One region of the Bacillus aquiflavi genome, then DNA from elsewhere that is predicted to be linked to it. Evidence: a T-box and tRNA genes for the amino acid it is inferred to sense, from the RefSeq annotation. Region 1 holds a T-box; the other holds one or more tRNA genes.
What was found. The T-box of region 1 lies ahead of thrS (threonine--tRNA ligase). A T-box ahead of a tRNA ligase gene usually reads a tRNA of that ligase, here a tRNA-Thr.
Positions count from the first base shown of each region.

Region 2: it has a tRNA-Thr gene. The T-box ahead of thrS (threonine--tRNA ligase) is inferred to sense a tRNA for this amino acid. The anticodon was not compared.

Region 1 covers NZ_CP082780.1:1,965,404-1,973,457, reverse strand. The annotation lists gene K6959_RS09450 (Tn3 family transposase) at 1-1,558, opposite strand, end outside; gene K6959_RS09445 (recombinase family protein) at 1,706-2,281, shown strand; T-box leader at 2,492-2,716, shown strand; T-box leader at 2,759-2,983, shown strand; gene thrS (threonine--tRNA ligase) at 3,035-4,963, shown strand; one part of gene K6959_RS09435 (IS630 family transposase) at 4,979-5,518, opposite strand; one part of gene K6959_RS09435 (IS630 family transposase) at 5,521-5,979, opposite strand; partial or broken gene K6959_RS19120 (multinuclear nonheme iron-dependent oxidase) at 6,707-7,534, opposite strand; gene K6959_RS09420 (hypothetical protein) at 7,524-8,054, opposite strand, start outside.
Region 2 covers NZ_CP082780.1:3,549,072-3,557,125, reverse strand. The annotation lists rRNA gene K6959_RS17250 (23S ribosomal RNA) at 1-2,463, opposite strand, end outside; rRNA gene K6959_RS17245 (16S ribosomal RNA) at 3,009-4,561, opposite strand; tRNA gene K6959_RS17240 (tRNA-Ala) at 4,757-4,832, opposite strand; tRNA gene K6959_RS17235 (tRNA-Pro) at 4,848-4,921, opposite strand; tRNA gene K6959_RS17230 (tRNA-Arg) at 4,937-5,013, opposite strand; tRNA gene K6959_RS17225 (tRNA-Leu) at 5,023-5,111, opposite strand; tRNA gene K6959_RS17220 (tRNA-Gly) at 5,122-5,193, opposite strand; tRNA gene K6959_RS17215 (tRNA-Leu) at 5,197-5,281, opposite strand; tRNA gene K6959_RS17210 (tRNA-Lys) at 5,290-5,365, opposite strand; tRNA gene K6959_RS17205 (tRNA-Thr) at 5,391-5,463, opposite strand; tRNA gene K6959_RS17200 (tRNA-Val) at 5,472-5,544, opposite strand; rRNA gene rrf (5S ribosomal RNA) at 5,552-5,667, opposite strand; rRNA gene K6959_RS17190 (23S ribosomal RNA) at 5,728-8,054, opposite strand, start outside.

The DNA.
Region 1 (8,054 bases):
TATAGTCTTCGAATGATAAACTAACTGATAACCTCGTATCTCCCTTCGTTTGATTCCATGTATCCTCTGAAAACAAATATTCCTCAAAATCTCTATATTCTCTACTGCCCGCAATGGAAACATCACCAGCCCGAACATGTTCCCTTAGTTCTGTTAAGACGGCCATTTCATAATAATGACGATTAATTGTACCGTCATCCTCATATAAGTGTTTTTTCCAACGTTTTGAGATAAAGTCTACAGGTGATTCATCGGGCACTTTTCGCTTCCCAGATTCATTCATTCCTCGGATAATCTCTACAGCTTGCAAAAGTGGTTCATTTGCCTTTGTAGAATGAAATTCCCATACCCTTAATAGCGTCGGCGTATATTTTCTAAGTGAATAAAATCGTTTTTGTAGTAAGTCTAAATAATCATAGTCAGCAGGACGTGCAAGCTCCTGAGCTTCTTCCACCGAAGAAACAAAAGAATTCCATTCAATAACGGATTCTAAAACCTCAAAAACGTCTAATTTTTCCACTTTTGCTTTGATTAAAGCTTGTCCGATGTTCGTAAAGTGTATAACTTTCTCATTCAGCTTTTTACCGTTTTGTTTCTGAATTTCCTCTTGAGCCTTACGGCCTTTTGATAACAGACTGAGTATTTGTCTGTCATGAATTTCAAAAGCTTTATCCGTTAACTCCTGAGTAAGATGTAATAAATAGACGGTTAATATCGAGTAACGTTTATTTTCTTGAAAGTCACGGAATGCATAAGGCTCATATCTTGAACCTAAGCGAGATAGCTGTAACAGGCGTTTGCGATGCAAATGACTAATTTTTACTGTTTCTAATTCCATTCCTCGTATGTATTCTAGTCGTTCTATTACTTTTAGAAATGTTTCGGGTGATGGATGACCCGGTGGTTCCTTTAACCAACCCAATATAGTTTTATTGGATTCGGATGAATGCTGCGAAGTAATGATCTCTTCAAGCTTTTCTTTTTGCTCATTTGTTAGAGATTGACTAACCGTATTAAATAGCTTCCTTTCAGCCATTGCCCTTGCCTCCCACACCATTCTTTCAAGTGTAGTGAAAGCAGGTAATATGATTTTGTTTTTTCTTAGAAAATCTATGCATTCATGTAATAGATGAATAGCATCACCATTTTCCAAAGCCAATTGATGAAGGTGCTTAAATGTCATTCGATATTCTTTTAGAGTAAAAGTTAGAAAGTCGTATTCACTACGAATTTCTTTCAAATGATCCCAAAGTGTATTTTCTCTTTGAGGATAAAGACTAAGCGAAGATGGAGTGGCACCGATTTGTTTCGATATATAATGTATGACTGAACCCGGGATGTTTTTGATATGAGTGTATGGCCAACCAGGATACCGAAGAACAGCTAATTGAACAGCGAACCCTAAACGGTTTTCTTCTCTCCTTCTCTTATTTATAATTTCTAAATCTCGTTTGGAAAAAGTGTAGTAGGTTCCTAGCACCCACTCATCTTCAGGAATTTGCATAAGAGCCTGTCGCTGTTCCGGTGTAAGCAATTCTCTACCTCTCGCAATTTTCATAAAGTATCATCTCATTTCTGTAATTATTCAGTTAATTAATTCAATTATATATCAATAGAGTGTACTCTATTGATACAAGTGTAGGAGACTGATAAAATCATAGTTAAGAGCGTCTCATAAGACTTGTCTCAAAAACGAGGTGATATTTTGCGGAAAATTGGTTATATACGTGTCAGTTCGACTAGCCAGAATCCTTCAAGGCAATTTCAACAACTGAACGAAATCGGCATGGATCTTATTTTTGAAGAAAAAGTTTCTGGTACTACAAAAGATCGTGAACAACTTCAAAAAATGTTAGGTAATTTACAAGAAGGTGATATCATTTATGTTACAGACTTAACTCGGATCACTCGAAGTACGCAGGATTTGTTTGAATTGATTGATTTAATACGAAGTAAAAAGGCAAGCTTAAAATCACTCAAGGATACATGGCTAGATTTATCAGAAGATAATCCATACAGTCAATTCTTAATTACGGTAATGGCTGGTGTTAACCAATTAGAGCGAGATCTTATTCGTATGCGTCAACGTGAAGGGATTGAGCTAGCAAAGAAAGAAGGAAAGTTTAAAGGCCGAATAAAGAAATATCATAAAAATCACGCAGGAATGAATTATGCAGTGAAGCTATATAAAGAAGGAGGTATGACTGTAAATCAAATTTGTGAAATTACAAATGTGTCTAGAGCTTCATTATATAGAAAGCTATCGGAAGAGAACAAATAATCATTCCTTATTCCATTGATATGAACGAAACTGTCAACCCACCGTACCCAAATGTTTTTAGATGGTGTTTCATTCAGCACTGAATAGAGTTATTCCTTGTCTTATAGGGCCCCTGTTTAATGAACAAAATTGTAAGAAGCCCAAAATAAGTGTTGCTATTTATAGAAATTTATTGTAGTATGTAAAATAATTAAATGAATTATTTGAATTTAAATAGCACTGATAAGGACATGAGTTACTTTTTACGGTTTCCAGAGAGGGAAGGAAAGCTGAAATCTTCCTAACGCAGGGAAGTATCTTACCGCCTTTGAGCTGTATTGGGGAATTAATTATCCAATACCGTTTATGCTACGTTACAGCACCAGAGCTGTAAGCTATCTTTTTAGCTTATGGGAAATTGGGTGGAACCACGAGTATAACGCACTCGTCCCTTATTGAGGGATGAGTGCGTTTTTTGTTTTAATCATAAAATATAAGATTAAAGCGATGAAAAGGACATGAATTATTTTTACGGTTTTCAGAGAGGGAAGGATAAGCTGTGATCTTCCTAACTTAGGAAATAATTTACCACCTTGAAGCTGTATTGGTGAACAAAAGTATCCAATATCGTCTATGCTACGTTACGGCACCAGAGCCATAAGTTATTTTTTAGCTTATGGGAAATTGGGTGGAACCACGGGTTATAACGCACTCGTCCCTTGTTAAGGGATGAGTGTGTTTTTTTTTTATTACTTTAAAGGAGTGTTTATAGTTATGAGTGAACAATTAATTAAAATTCAATTTCTAGATGGGAAAATAAAAGAATTCCCGAAAGGCATTACAGTGGAAAGTGTAGCAGAGTCCATTAGTTCAAGTCTAAGAAAGAATGCAGTTGTAGGGAAAGCAGATGAACAACTGGTTGATTTAAACTATAAGCTAGAAAAAAATGCGAAACTCTCTATTTTAACTCTAGATTCAGAAGAAGGATTGCAAGTGTTAAGGCATTCATCAGCGCATGTATTGGCACAGGCGGTGAAAAGACTTTACGGTAATGCGAAATTGGGTATAGGACCAGTCATTGAAGATGGGTTTTACTATGATTTGAAACTAGAACATAGTTTAACTTCCGAGGGCTTACTTGCTATTGAAAAAGAAATGGAAAACATTATAAACGAAAATCTAGAAATCAAACGATTTGAAGTTTCTTATGAAGAAGCTGAAAAGTTATTTGAAGAAAAAGCTGAACCATTCAAGTTAGAAATATTAAAAGACATTCCTAAAAGTGAAAAAATAAGTCTATATCAACAAGGTGAGTTTATTGATCTTTGCCGTGGTCCTCACCTTCCATCTACTGGCTTAATAAAAGCATTCAAATTAAATCGTGTATCAGGAGCTTATTGGCGAGGTGATAGTCAAAACGAAGTTCTTCAACGAGTTTATGGAGTGGCTTTTAAAAAGAAAAAAGATTTAATTGAGCACATAAATTTCTTAGAAGAAGCAGCAAAAAGAGATCACCGTAAGTTAGGGAAACAATTAGAGTTATTTATGTTTTCCGAAGAAGCACCAGGAATGCCGTTTTATTTACCGAAGGGACAAATTATAAGAAACGAGTTAGAAAACTTTTCTCGTCAGCTTCAAAGTGATGCCTATTATGATGAGGTTCGTACTCCATTTATGATGAATCAAAGATTATGGGAGAAATCAGGTCATTGGGACCATTATCATGAACATATGTACTTTTCCGAAGTGGAGCATACAAAATTTGCTATGAAACCAATGAATTGTCCTGGACACATGTTAATTTTTAAAAACAACCATTACTCCTATCGAGATTTACCTATTCGTATTGCAGAGTTCGGGCAAGTTCATCGTCATGAATACAGTGGTGCATTAAATGGACTGCTTCGGGTTCGTACATTTTGCCAAGATGATGCTCACATCTTTGTTCGTAAGGATCAAATTGAGAGTGAAATTAAGCAGGTCTTTCACCTAATTGATCAATTGTATAGCACTTTTGGTTTCGATTACTCAGTGGAGCTTTCAACTCGTCCAGAAGATTCATTAGGTGATGATAATCTTTGGGAGCTTTCTGAAGGAGCGTTAAAAAATGTACTTGATGATTTAGGAATTAACTATCAGTTAAATGAGGGCGATGGAGCGTTTTATGGGCCAAAAATTGATTTTCATATAAAAGATGCATTAAAACGGAGTCATCAATGTGCAACAATACAACTTGATTTTCAAAAGCCCGAAAAATTTGATTTGACTTATATCAATGAAAATAACGAAAAGGTTCGACCAGTTGTTATCCATCGTGCTATTTTTGGATCAATTGATCGTTTCTTTGGTATTTTAATCGAACATTTTGCAGGAGCTTTTCCTGTTTGGCTTGCACCGACACAAGTACAAATTATCCCTGTCTCACAAGTTCACTTGGATTACTCTTTAAAGATTCAATCGGAACTGAAACAATTAGGGGTAAGAGTGAAAATTGACGAAAGTAATGAAAAACTAGGGTACAAAATTAGAGAAGCACAGATGCAAAAGATCCCATATATGCTGGTGCTAGGGGATAATGAAGTGAAAGAAGAAGCAGTAAATGTTAGAAAATACGGACATCAACAATCAGAAAGTGTCCTATTTGAGAATTTTAAAAAGAAAATTGTACAAAAAATAAAAGATCGTAGTATCTATATAAGTTGAATTTATGATTCTAACTCACAGCCGTACACAAAGCCGATCAATGATTGCTTGCGGATGTTGATTAATATCATTGATAAACACTCTGACTTTCAGTGCTATTTTCTGAACGTTTGGGAAGTAGACATTATTAATCACGGATTCTTTTAGCCATTTCCATAATCCTTCAATCAGATTGAGTTTGGGGCTGTATGGAGGTAGGAATACGAGTTCAAGCCGATCTTTATTTTCCTTCAGGAAGGGACGGAGAAGCTTGGCATGATGAATACGGGCATTATCTAAAATCATAACGATCTTGCCTAAAGGATAATGCTTCAAGATTTTCTTTAAAAATTCAAGAAAAGCAACGGCGTCATATTTTTCTTCCTCTGTACAGACTACTTCACCTGTTTCATAATTCAATGTGCCGATTAGTTTCATACCCCTGTGTTGTCCGTACGTCGGGATGTTTCGCTGCTTTCCTTTGATAAACCATGTACACTGAATAGCCTGATAGTCACGGATCATGGATTCATCTTCAAAAAGGATATGGTCTATTTCTTCGTTTAAAAGCTTTTTTTTAGAGAGGGGAAGGTCCCTTCAACAAATTTTTTCTGTTTTTCAGAATCTGCTGTTTCTAATGTATAAGTTGGGCGAGTGTAGCTTAAACCAAGCGCATGTAAAACATTGGACATCCCACGTAGACTGTAGTCAATGTCCCATTCGTGTTTCACATATTCGGAAGCAAGTGCCAAAGTCCAGTTGTACCTTGCTGTAAAACCGACATCTGCGGGAACTTTCGTTGATATAACTTCAACTAGAGCATTTTCCTGTTCTTTTGATAATTTACAAGGTCTACCAGGAGAATGCCCCAGTTCAAGTCCTTCAAGTGAATTTCCCTTGTATGACTTGATATATATACCGACAGTTTGCCGACGTCGATTAATAATTTCAGCAATTTCTTGTCTTTCATAGCCAATTAAATTCAGATAAACAGCTTGATAACGTTCATAAAGACGGGGATTCTTTGCGTTCTTCATCGCTTCCCGTAGTACCTCGATCTGACTTTGAACGTTCACGGTTCACCAGCCCTTTCGTGGTATTTTATAATTCTATACCCGTTTTTCGATTGGTCGAACCTTTTATTCAACTTATATAGAAAGAAGATGATTATTTAAGAAATACAGGGGTTGATTAAATTTAGTTATTCCAGGATGGGAGCATATCTAAAGTACCTCCATCAAAAAGATTGATGGAATGCACTTTTTATCATCGTACACAAGTATATCAAGATAATTAGTTATATTTATTAAGGACTTGACATGGAGTATCAGTAGGTAGGATTGGTCTTAAAGGATGAAGCTGTCGTTTTCAGAGGCAACCAATAATAACATACGGCTCCCCTACGCAAGTACAATTTTTCTATATAATACGAATACTTAGAATCGAGCATTACAGTCAATTGCAAGCAACACTTCACTTTGGCTCTACTCTAAAGCCGTTAGAGTTGCTCTACATAGAAAGTAGTTCTAATTCAAAAGAAAAAAAAATCTATATATTGAAAACTATTGAATATATTTTTTCGAGGTTATAATTCAGACATTTTGTATCAAAAAATACGATAAATACGGTGAAAAAAAATTCTGTATGTAGCTAAAGTTTGTTGAATAAATAAAAAACCCATCTCTAACTTATATTACTAGGAGATTGGGATTTTTATATTGAAATATTCTTAACGTTGTAAATACTGTTTGCTGGCAGAGCACCTTATAGCAATACACTAGTGTTAACTGCTTCTTTTATTTTAGCTATTTCATTTGATATATCATTAAAATTAAAAACATTAAAATCTCTTTCTAATAAAACATATTTAGCATTTGTTTGCGGTAAAATTTCTCTAAGTATTGCAAAGATATTTTCATCTATATCACTTAAGTGAGAATCTTGCAACCTGTTATTTTCCATTATTTCATAACCAGATAAATGTATACATTCTACTTTATGTAGTGGAAAGCCTTTAATATAGGAAAAGAAATCAATGTTATTGTTTTTTGAGGTAACCTACATATTAGTAATATCCAACATTATCCCAACATTAGATCCAAGATTCTGAAAAACAGAATGCCAAAAATCTGATTCTCTCATCGTACTATCCTTTCTTAAATTATTTTGAGTTATATTTTCAATTAATACAGGAGTATCACTAAATTTATGTTCTAATTGAGCAATATTTTTTTGGACTACTCTGATGTTTTCTTCATTGTAAATCAATTGGTTTACTGATGATAAGTAATTACCTAGAATATGAGAAAATGCCATGTGATCGGAAAAATATACTGAGTCACAATAATAATTAACAAAAAAGTATTTATCTGTTTCATCTTTATGTATTCCTTCAACAGAACCTATATTTGAACGGAGTGAATGAATACTCAAGTCAATATTCTTTTCTTCGCAACTCTTTTTAATTAATTTAATTTCCTCAACATCAGTTATATCAGGCATTATTTCAATTATATCTACGATGTCTAGTATTTGGTTTAAGTACTTCTCATGTAACCAATTTCTATAACATAAACCTATCTTAATATTCATGTTCATGTGCTTTCTCCTTTTTTACGGAATAGATTAAAACTGCTAGGGCATTTAAACCTAAAGTAATTTCTGGTGTATGTTTCGTACTAAATGATAATAAAGTAAAAGCAAAAATCATGAATGAAGGTGTCACCTTAAATAACTGTAATAGATACTTTTTATCTGCGTGAGAATTTAATTTTAAGAAAACTGCACGAATATCTATAGAAATACTTATGCTTAAAATAAAAATAAGGTTTATTAGAAAAAAGGATAAGAAGATAAAGTTAAAATAGAAACTAACAAAAAAAAAAAATAAAAAAAAAAAATAAAAATATAAATCGTACTTTTTTAAGAGAAATTGAGGTTTTTTCTTAATAATAGATAAAAAACTAATTGAAAAAATTCCCGGTAGAAGAAATATTATAAAAGAGTACCTCAATAAGTTTTCCTTTTCTAAAACATCAACAAATACCGGAATCCAATAAACAGTGATTGAACCTAACAATGCTAGAATTAGTAAATACTGTTTGTCAGCTAA
Region 2 (8,054 bases), 1.6 Mb from region 1:
CCGTTGAGCGATGGCCCTTCCATGCGGAACCACCGGATCACTAAGCCCGACTTTCGTCCCTGCTCGACTTGTAAGTCTCGCAGTCAAGCTCCCTTGTGCCTTTACACTCTGCGAATGATTTCCAACCATTCTGAGGGAACCTTTGGGCGCCTCCGTTACCTTTTAGGAGGCGACCGCCCCAGTCAAACTGCCTGCCTGACACTGTCTCCCACCCCGATAAGGGGCGCAGGTTAGAATTTCAGTACAACAAGGGTAGTATCCCACCGACGCCTCCACGTAAGCTAGCGCTCACGTTTCCACGGCTCCTACCTATTCTGTACAAGCTGCACCAAAATTCAATATCAGGCTACAGTAAAGCTCCACGGGGTCTTTCCGTCCTGTCGCGGGTAACCTGCATCTTCACAGGTACTATAATTTCACCGAGTCTCTCGTTGAGACAGTGCCCAGATCGTTGCGCCTTTCGTGCGGGTCGGAACTTACCCGACAAGGAATTTCGCTACCTTAGGACCGTTATAGTTACGGCCGCCGTTTACTGGGGCTTCGGTTCACACCTTCAGCGATTGCTTAAGCGCTCCCCTTAACCTTCCAGCACCGGGCAGGCGTCAGCCCCTATACTTCGCCTTGCGGCTTCGCAGAGACCTGTGTTTTTGCTAAACAGTCGCCTGGGCCTATTTCACTGCGGGCTCTCTCGGGCTTGCACCCTATCAGAGCACCCCTTCTCCCGAAGTTACGGGGTCATTTTGCCGAGTTCCTTAACGAGAGTTCTCTCGATCACCTTAGGATTCTCTCCTCGCCTACCTGTGTCGGTTTGCGGTACGGGCACCTTATTCCTCGCTAGAGGATTTTCTTGGCAGTGTGGAATCAGGAACTCCGGAAAATAATTTTCCTCGCTGTCACAGCTCAGCCTTACGGTAATGGGATTTGCCTCATTACCAGCCTAACTGCTTAGACGTACATCCAATTGTACGCTTACCCTATCCTCCTGCGTCCCCCCATTGCTCAAACGGCGATAAGGTGGTACAGGAATATCAACCTGTTGTCCATCGCCTACGCCTTTCGGCCTCGGCTTAGGTCCCGACTAACCCTGAGCGGACGAGCCTTCCTCAGGAAACCTTAGGCATTCGGTGGAAGGGATTCTCACCCTTCTTTCGCTACTCATACCGGCATTCTCACTTCTAAGCGCTCCACCAGTCCTCACGATCTAGCTTCAACGCACTTAGAACGCTCTCCTACCACTGACACCTACGGTGTCAATCCACAGCTTCGGTGATACGTTTAGCCCCGGTACATTTTCGGCGCAGAGTCACTCGACCAGTGAGCTATTACGCACTCTTTGAATGGTGGCTGCTTCTAAGCCAACATCCTGGTTGTCTAAGCAACTCCACATCCTTTTCCACTTAACGTATACTTTGGGACCTTAGCTGGTGGTCTGGGCTGTTTCCCTCTCGACTACGGATCTTATCACTCGCAGTCTGACTCCCAAGGATAAGTCTTTGGCATTCGGAGTTTGTCTGAATTCGGTAACCCGATGAGGGCCCCTAGTCCAAACAGTGCTCTACCTCCAAGACTCTTACACTTGAGGCTAGCCCTAAAGCTATTTCGGAGAGAACCAGCTATCTCCAAGTTCGATTGGCATTTCACCCCTACCCACACCTCATCCCCGCACTTTTCAACGTACGTGGGTTCGGGCCTCCATCCAGTGTTACCTGGACTTCACCCTGGACATGGGTAGATCACCTGGTTTCGGGTCTACGACCTCATACTCTTTCGCCCTATTCAGACTCGCTTTCGCTGCGGCTCCGTCTTTAAACTTAACCTTGCATGAAATCGTAACTCGCCGGTTCATTCTACAAAAGGCACGCCATCACCCATGAATGGGCTCTGACTACTTGTAAGCACACGGTTTCAGGTTCTCTTTCACTCCCCTCCCGGGGTGCTTTTCACCTTTCCCTCACGGTACTGGTTCACTATCGGTCACTAGGGAGTATTTAGCCTTGGGAGATGGTCCTCCCAGATTCCGACGGGATTTCACGTGTCCCGCCGTACTCAGGATCTACTCAGGAGGGAACGAAGTTTCAACTACAGGGTTGTTACCTTCTCTGACGGGCCTTTCCAGACCGCTTCATCTACCTCGTTCCTTTGTAACTCCATGTTGAGTGTCCTACAACCCCAAGAGGCAAGCCTCTTGGTTTGGGCTGTTCCCGTTTCGCTCGCCGCTACTTAGGGAATCGCTTTTGCTTTCTCTTCCTCCGGGTACTAAGATGTTTCAGTTCCCCGGGTCTGCCTTCATAACCCTATGGATTCAGGTTATGATCCTATCCCATGACGGATAGGGGGTTTCCCCATTCGGAAATCTCCGGATCAAAGCTTACTTACAGCTCCCCGAAGCATATCGGTGTTAGTACCGTCCTTCATCGGCTCCTAGTGCCAAGGCATTCACCGTGCGCCCTTTCTAACTTAACCTTTTCGGTAAAAGATAAGCTGCGTATTTCGTTGTCAGCTGCACTCACTCCAATCCTCACGTACTTTTGTACGCTCCGGTTGTCGTTCATTTGCTTCCTAGAACTACTTGCTTCTCTTTTCCCTTTTTTAAAAAAGCGTCGAATCTCTGCGTCAGTTTCCCTCACTCAGATCCTCACGTATGTTTATTACGCTCCTGTCTTCGTTCGTCGTTCACTTCCTTGAGCTTCTCGCTTCTTCTTTTCCTTACTTTAGACAATAAGCTTCGCTTCTAAGTTGTCTTTTTTTGGTAAAAGATAAGCTACGTATTTCGTTGTCAGTTGCATTCACTCCAATCCTCACGTACTTTTGTACGCTCCGGTTGTCGTTCATTTGCTTCCTAGAACTACTTGCTTCTCTTTTCCCTTTTTTTAAGAGATATCTTTGGTGATACTCGGTTTCTTTCTTTTGCCTTCTTCATTTATTATCTAGTTTTCAAAGAACAATATTTGAGAGATTGCTCTCTCAAAACTAAACAAACAAACGATCAACCTTTAATGATTCCTTAGAAAGGAGGTGATCCAGCCGCACCTTCCGATACGGCTACCTTGTTACGACTTCACCCCAATCATCTGTCCCACCTTCGGCGGCTGGCTCCAAAAGGTTACCTCACCGACTTCGGGTGTTACAAACTCTCGTGGTGTGACGGGCGGTGTGTACAAGGCCCGGGAACGTATTCACCGCGGCATGCTGATCCGCGATTACTAGCGATTCCGGCTTCATGCAGGCGAGTTGCAGCCTGCAATCCGAACTGAGAATGGTTTTATGGGATTGGCTCGACCTCGCGGTTTCGCTGCCCTTTGTACCATCCATTGTAGCACGTGTGTAGCCCAGGTCATAAGGGGCATGATGATTTGACGTCATCCCCACCTTCCTCCGGTTTGTCACCGGCAGTCACCTTAGAGTGCCCAACTAAAGGCTGGCAACTAAGATCAAGGGTTGCGCTCGTTGCGGGACTTAACCCAACATCTCACGACACGAGCTGACGACAACCATGCACCACCTGTCACTCTGTCCCCCGAAGGGGAACGTCCTATCTATAGGAGTGGCAGAGGATGTCAAGACCTGGTAAGGTTCTTCGCGTTGCTTCGAATTAAACCACATGCTCCACCGCTTGTGCGGGCCCCCGTCAATTCCTTTGAGTTTCAGCCTTGCGGCCGTACTCCCCAGGGGAAGTGCTTAATGCGTTTGCTGCAGCACTAAAGGGCGGAAACCCTCTAACACTTAGCACTCATCGTTTACGGCGTGGACTACCAGGGTATCTAATCCTGTTCGCTACCCACGCTTTCGCGCCTCAGCGTCAGTTACAGACCAGAGAGCCGCCTTCGCCACTGGTGTTCCTCCACATCTCTACGCATTTCACCGCTACACGTGGAATTCCACTCTCCTCTTCTGTACTCAAGTCCCCCAGTTTCCAATGACCCTCCACGGTTGAGCCGTGGGCTTTCACATCAGACTTAAAGGACCGCCTGCGCGCGCTTTACGCCCAATAATTCCGGACAACGCTTGCCACCTACGTATTACCGCGGCTGCTGGCACGTAGTTAGCCGTGGCTTTCTCGTTAGGTACCGTCAAGGTACCGCCTTATTCAAACGGTACTTGTTCTTCCCTAATAACAGAGCTTTACGATCCGAAGACCTTCTTCGCTCACGCGGCGTTGCTCCGTCAGACTTGCGTCCATTGCGGAAGATTCCCTACTGCTGCCTCCCGTAGGAGTCTGGGCCGTGTCTCAGTCCCAGTGTGGCCGATCACCCTCTCAGGTCGGCTACGCATCGTCGCCTTGGTGAGCCTTTGCCTCACCAACTAGCTAATGCGCCGCGGGCCCATCTGTAAGTGATAGCCGAAGCCATCTTTTAACTCCTCTCCATGCGAAGAGAAGGGTTATCAGGTATTAGCCCCGGTTTCCCGAAGTTATCCCTGTCTTACAGGCAGGTTGCCCACGTGTTACTCACCCGTCCGCCGCTAACCGTTCAAAAGCAAGCTTTTGATCAGTTCGCTCGACTTGCATGTATTAGGCACGCCGCCAGCGTTCGTCCTGAGCCAGGATCAAACTCTCCAATAAACTTGGAGCGTTGATTCGCTCATAATAAAAAAATTAACGTTGGCAAGTGTCAGCTTCTAACAAATGGTTAGTTGCCTCCACTTTAAATTGTTGTTGACGTTTGTTTGTTTAGTTTTCAAAGAGCAATTTGTATCAGTCACTCATAAGCGACTTCTATAGTATATCAAATATATTATACTGTGTCAATACTTTATTTGGTGGAGCCTAGCGGGATCGAACCGCTGACCTCCTGCGTGCAAGGCAGGCGCTCTCCCAGCTGAGCTAAGGCCCCATTAAAAATTTATGATCGGGAAGACAGGATTCGAACCTGCGACCCCATGGTCCCAAACCATGTGCTCTACCAAGCTGAGCTACTTCCCGTATAGAATGGGATATTGGCGCGCCCGAAAGGAGTCGAACCCATAACCTTCTGATCCGTAGTCAGACGCTCTATCCAATTGAGCTACGGGCGCTTTTTTTTATGGTGCCGAGAACCGGAATCGAACCGGTACGGTAGTCACCTACCGCAGGATTTTAAGTCCTGTGCGTCTGCCTGTTCCGCCACCCCGGCAAATATCAAGAGCGGAAGACGGGATTCGAACCCGCGACCCCCACCTTGGCAAGGTGGTGTTCTACCACTGAACTACTTCCGCAAATGGTGCGGGTGAAGGGACTTGAACCCCCACGCCTCACGGCGCCAGATCCTAAGTCTGGTGCGTCTGCCAATTCCGCCACACCCGCATAATAGCTGGTGAGCCATACAGGATTCGAACCTGTGACCCTCTGATTAAAAGTCAGATGCTCTACCGACTGAGCTAATGGCTCATTACTTAAACTAATTTTTGAATAATGCCGGCCAGAGGACTTGAACCCCCAACCTACTGATTACAAGTCAGTTGCTCTACCAATTGAGCTAGGCCGGCATAGCTAATGGAGGATGACGGGATCGAACCGCCGACCCCTTGCTTGTAAGGCAAGTGCTCTCCCAGCTGAGCTAATCCTCCGTACTTAGCCCGGCAACGTCCTACTCTCGCAGAGGGATGCCCTCTACTACCATTGGCGCTGAGAAGCTTAACTTCCGTGTTCGGAATGGGAACGGGTGTGACCTTCTCGCCATCGTCACCAGACAATTTGTTCTCTCAAAACTAGATAATGTGAAGAAGTAAGAAAGAAAGTATCATGTTTATTTGGTTAAGTGCTCGCTCGATTAGTATCTGTCAGCTTCACGTGTCGCCACGCTTCCACCTCAGACCTATCAACCTGATCATCTTTCAGGGAGCTCAAATGGGAAATCTCATCTTGAGGGGGGCTTCATGCTTAGATGCTTTCAGCACTTATCCCTTCCGCACGTAGCTACCCAGCTATGCCTTTGGCAAGACAACTGGTACACCAGCGGTGCGTCCATCCCGGTCCTCTCGTACTAAGGACAGCTCCTCTCAAATTTCCTACGCCCACGACGGATAGGGACCGAACTGTCTCACGACGTTCTGAACCCAGCTCGCGTACCGCTTTAATGGGCGAACAGCCCAACCCTTGGGACCGACTACAGCCCCAGGATGCGATGAGCCGACATCGAGGTGCCAAACCTCCCCGTCGATGTGGACTCTTGGGGGAGATAAGCCTGTTATCCCCCCCGGGGTAGCTTTTATCCGTTGAGCGATGGCCCTTCCATGCGGAACCACCGGATCACTAAGCCCGACTTTCGTCCCTGCTCGACTTGTAAGTCTCGCAGTCAAGCTCCCTTGTGCCTTTACACTCTGCGAATGATTTCCAACCATTCTGAGGGAACCTTTGGGCGCCTCCGTTACCTTTTAGGAGGCGACCGCCCCAGTCAAACTGCCTGCCTGACACTGTCTCCCACCCCGATAAGGGGCGCAGGTTAGAATTTCAGTACAACAAGGGTAGTATCCCACCGACGCCTCCACGTAAGCTAGCGCTCACGTTTCCACGGCTCCTACCTATTCTGTACAAGCTGCACCAAAATTCAATATCAGGCTACAGTAAAGCTCCACGGGGTCTTTCCGTCCTGTCGCGGGTAACCTGCATCTTCACAGGTACTATAATTTCACCGAGTCTCTCGTTGAGACAGTGCCCAGATCGTTGCGCCTTTCGTGCGGGTCGGAACTTACCCGACAAGGAATTTCGCTACCTTAGGACCGTTATAGTTACGGCCGCCGTTTACTGGGGCTTCGGTTCACACCTTCAGCGATTGCTTAAGCGCTCCCCTTAACCTTCCAGCACCGGGCAGGCGTCAGCCCCTATACTTCGCCTTGCGGCTTCGCAGAGACCTGTGTTTTTGCTAAACAGTCGCCTGGGCCTATTCACTGCGGCTCTCTCGGGCTTGCACCCTATCAGAGCACCCCTTCTCCCGAAGTTACGGGGTCATTTTGCCGAGTTCCTTAACGAGAGTTCTCTCGATCACCTTAGGATTCTCTCCTCGCCTACCTGTGTCGGTTTGCGGTACGGGCACCTTATTCCTCGCTAGAGGATTTTCTTGGCAGTGTGGAATCAGGAACTCCGGAAAATAATTTTCCTCGCTGTCACAGCTCAGCCTTACGGTAATGGGATTTGCCTCATTACCAGCCTAACTGCTTAGACGTACATCCAATTGTACGCTTACCCTATCCTCCTGCGTCCCCCCATTGCTCAAACGGCGATAAGGTGGTACAGGAATATCAACCTGTTGTCCATCGCCTACGCCTTTCGGCCTCGGCTTAGGTCCCGACTAACCCTGAGCGGACGAGCCTTCCTCAGGAAACCTTAGGCATTCGGTGGAAGGGATTCTCACCCTTCTTTCGCTACTCATACCGGCATTCTCACTTCTAAGCGCTCCACCAGTCCTCACGATCTAGCTTCAACGCACTTAGAACGCTCTCCTACCACTGACACCTACGGTGTCAATCCACAGCTTCGGTGATACGTTTAGCCCCGGTACATTTTCGGCGCAGAGTCACTCGACCAGTGAGCTATTACGCACTCTTTGAATGGTGGCTGCTTCTAAGCCAACATCCTGGTTGTCTAAGCAACTCCACATCCTTTTCCACTTAACGTATACTTTGGGACCTTAGCTGGTGGTCTGGGCTGTTTCCCTCTCGACTACGGATCTTATCACTCGCAGTCTGACTCCCAAGGATAAGTCTTTGGCATTCGGAGTTTGTCTGAATTCGGTAACCCGATGAGGGCCCCTAGTCCAAACAGTGCTCTACCTCCAAGACTCTTACACTTGAGGCTAGCCCTAAAGCTATTTCGGAGAGAACCAGCTATCTCCAAGTTCGATTGGCATTTCACCCCTACCCACACCTCATCCCCGCACTTTTCAACGTACGTGGGTTCGGGCCTCCATCCAGTGTTACCTGGACTTCACCCTGGACATGGGTAGATCACCTGGTTTCGGGTCTACGACCTCATACTCTTTCGCCCTATTCAGACTCGCTTTCGCTGCGGCTCCGTCTTTAAACTTAACCTTGCATGAAATCGTAACTCGCCGGTTCATTCTACAAAAGGCACGCCATCA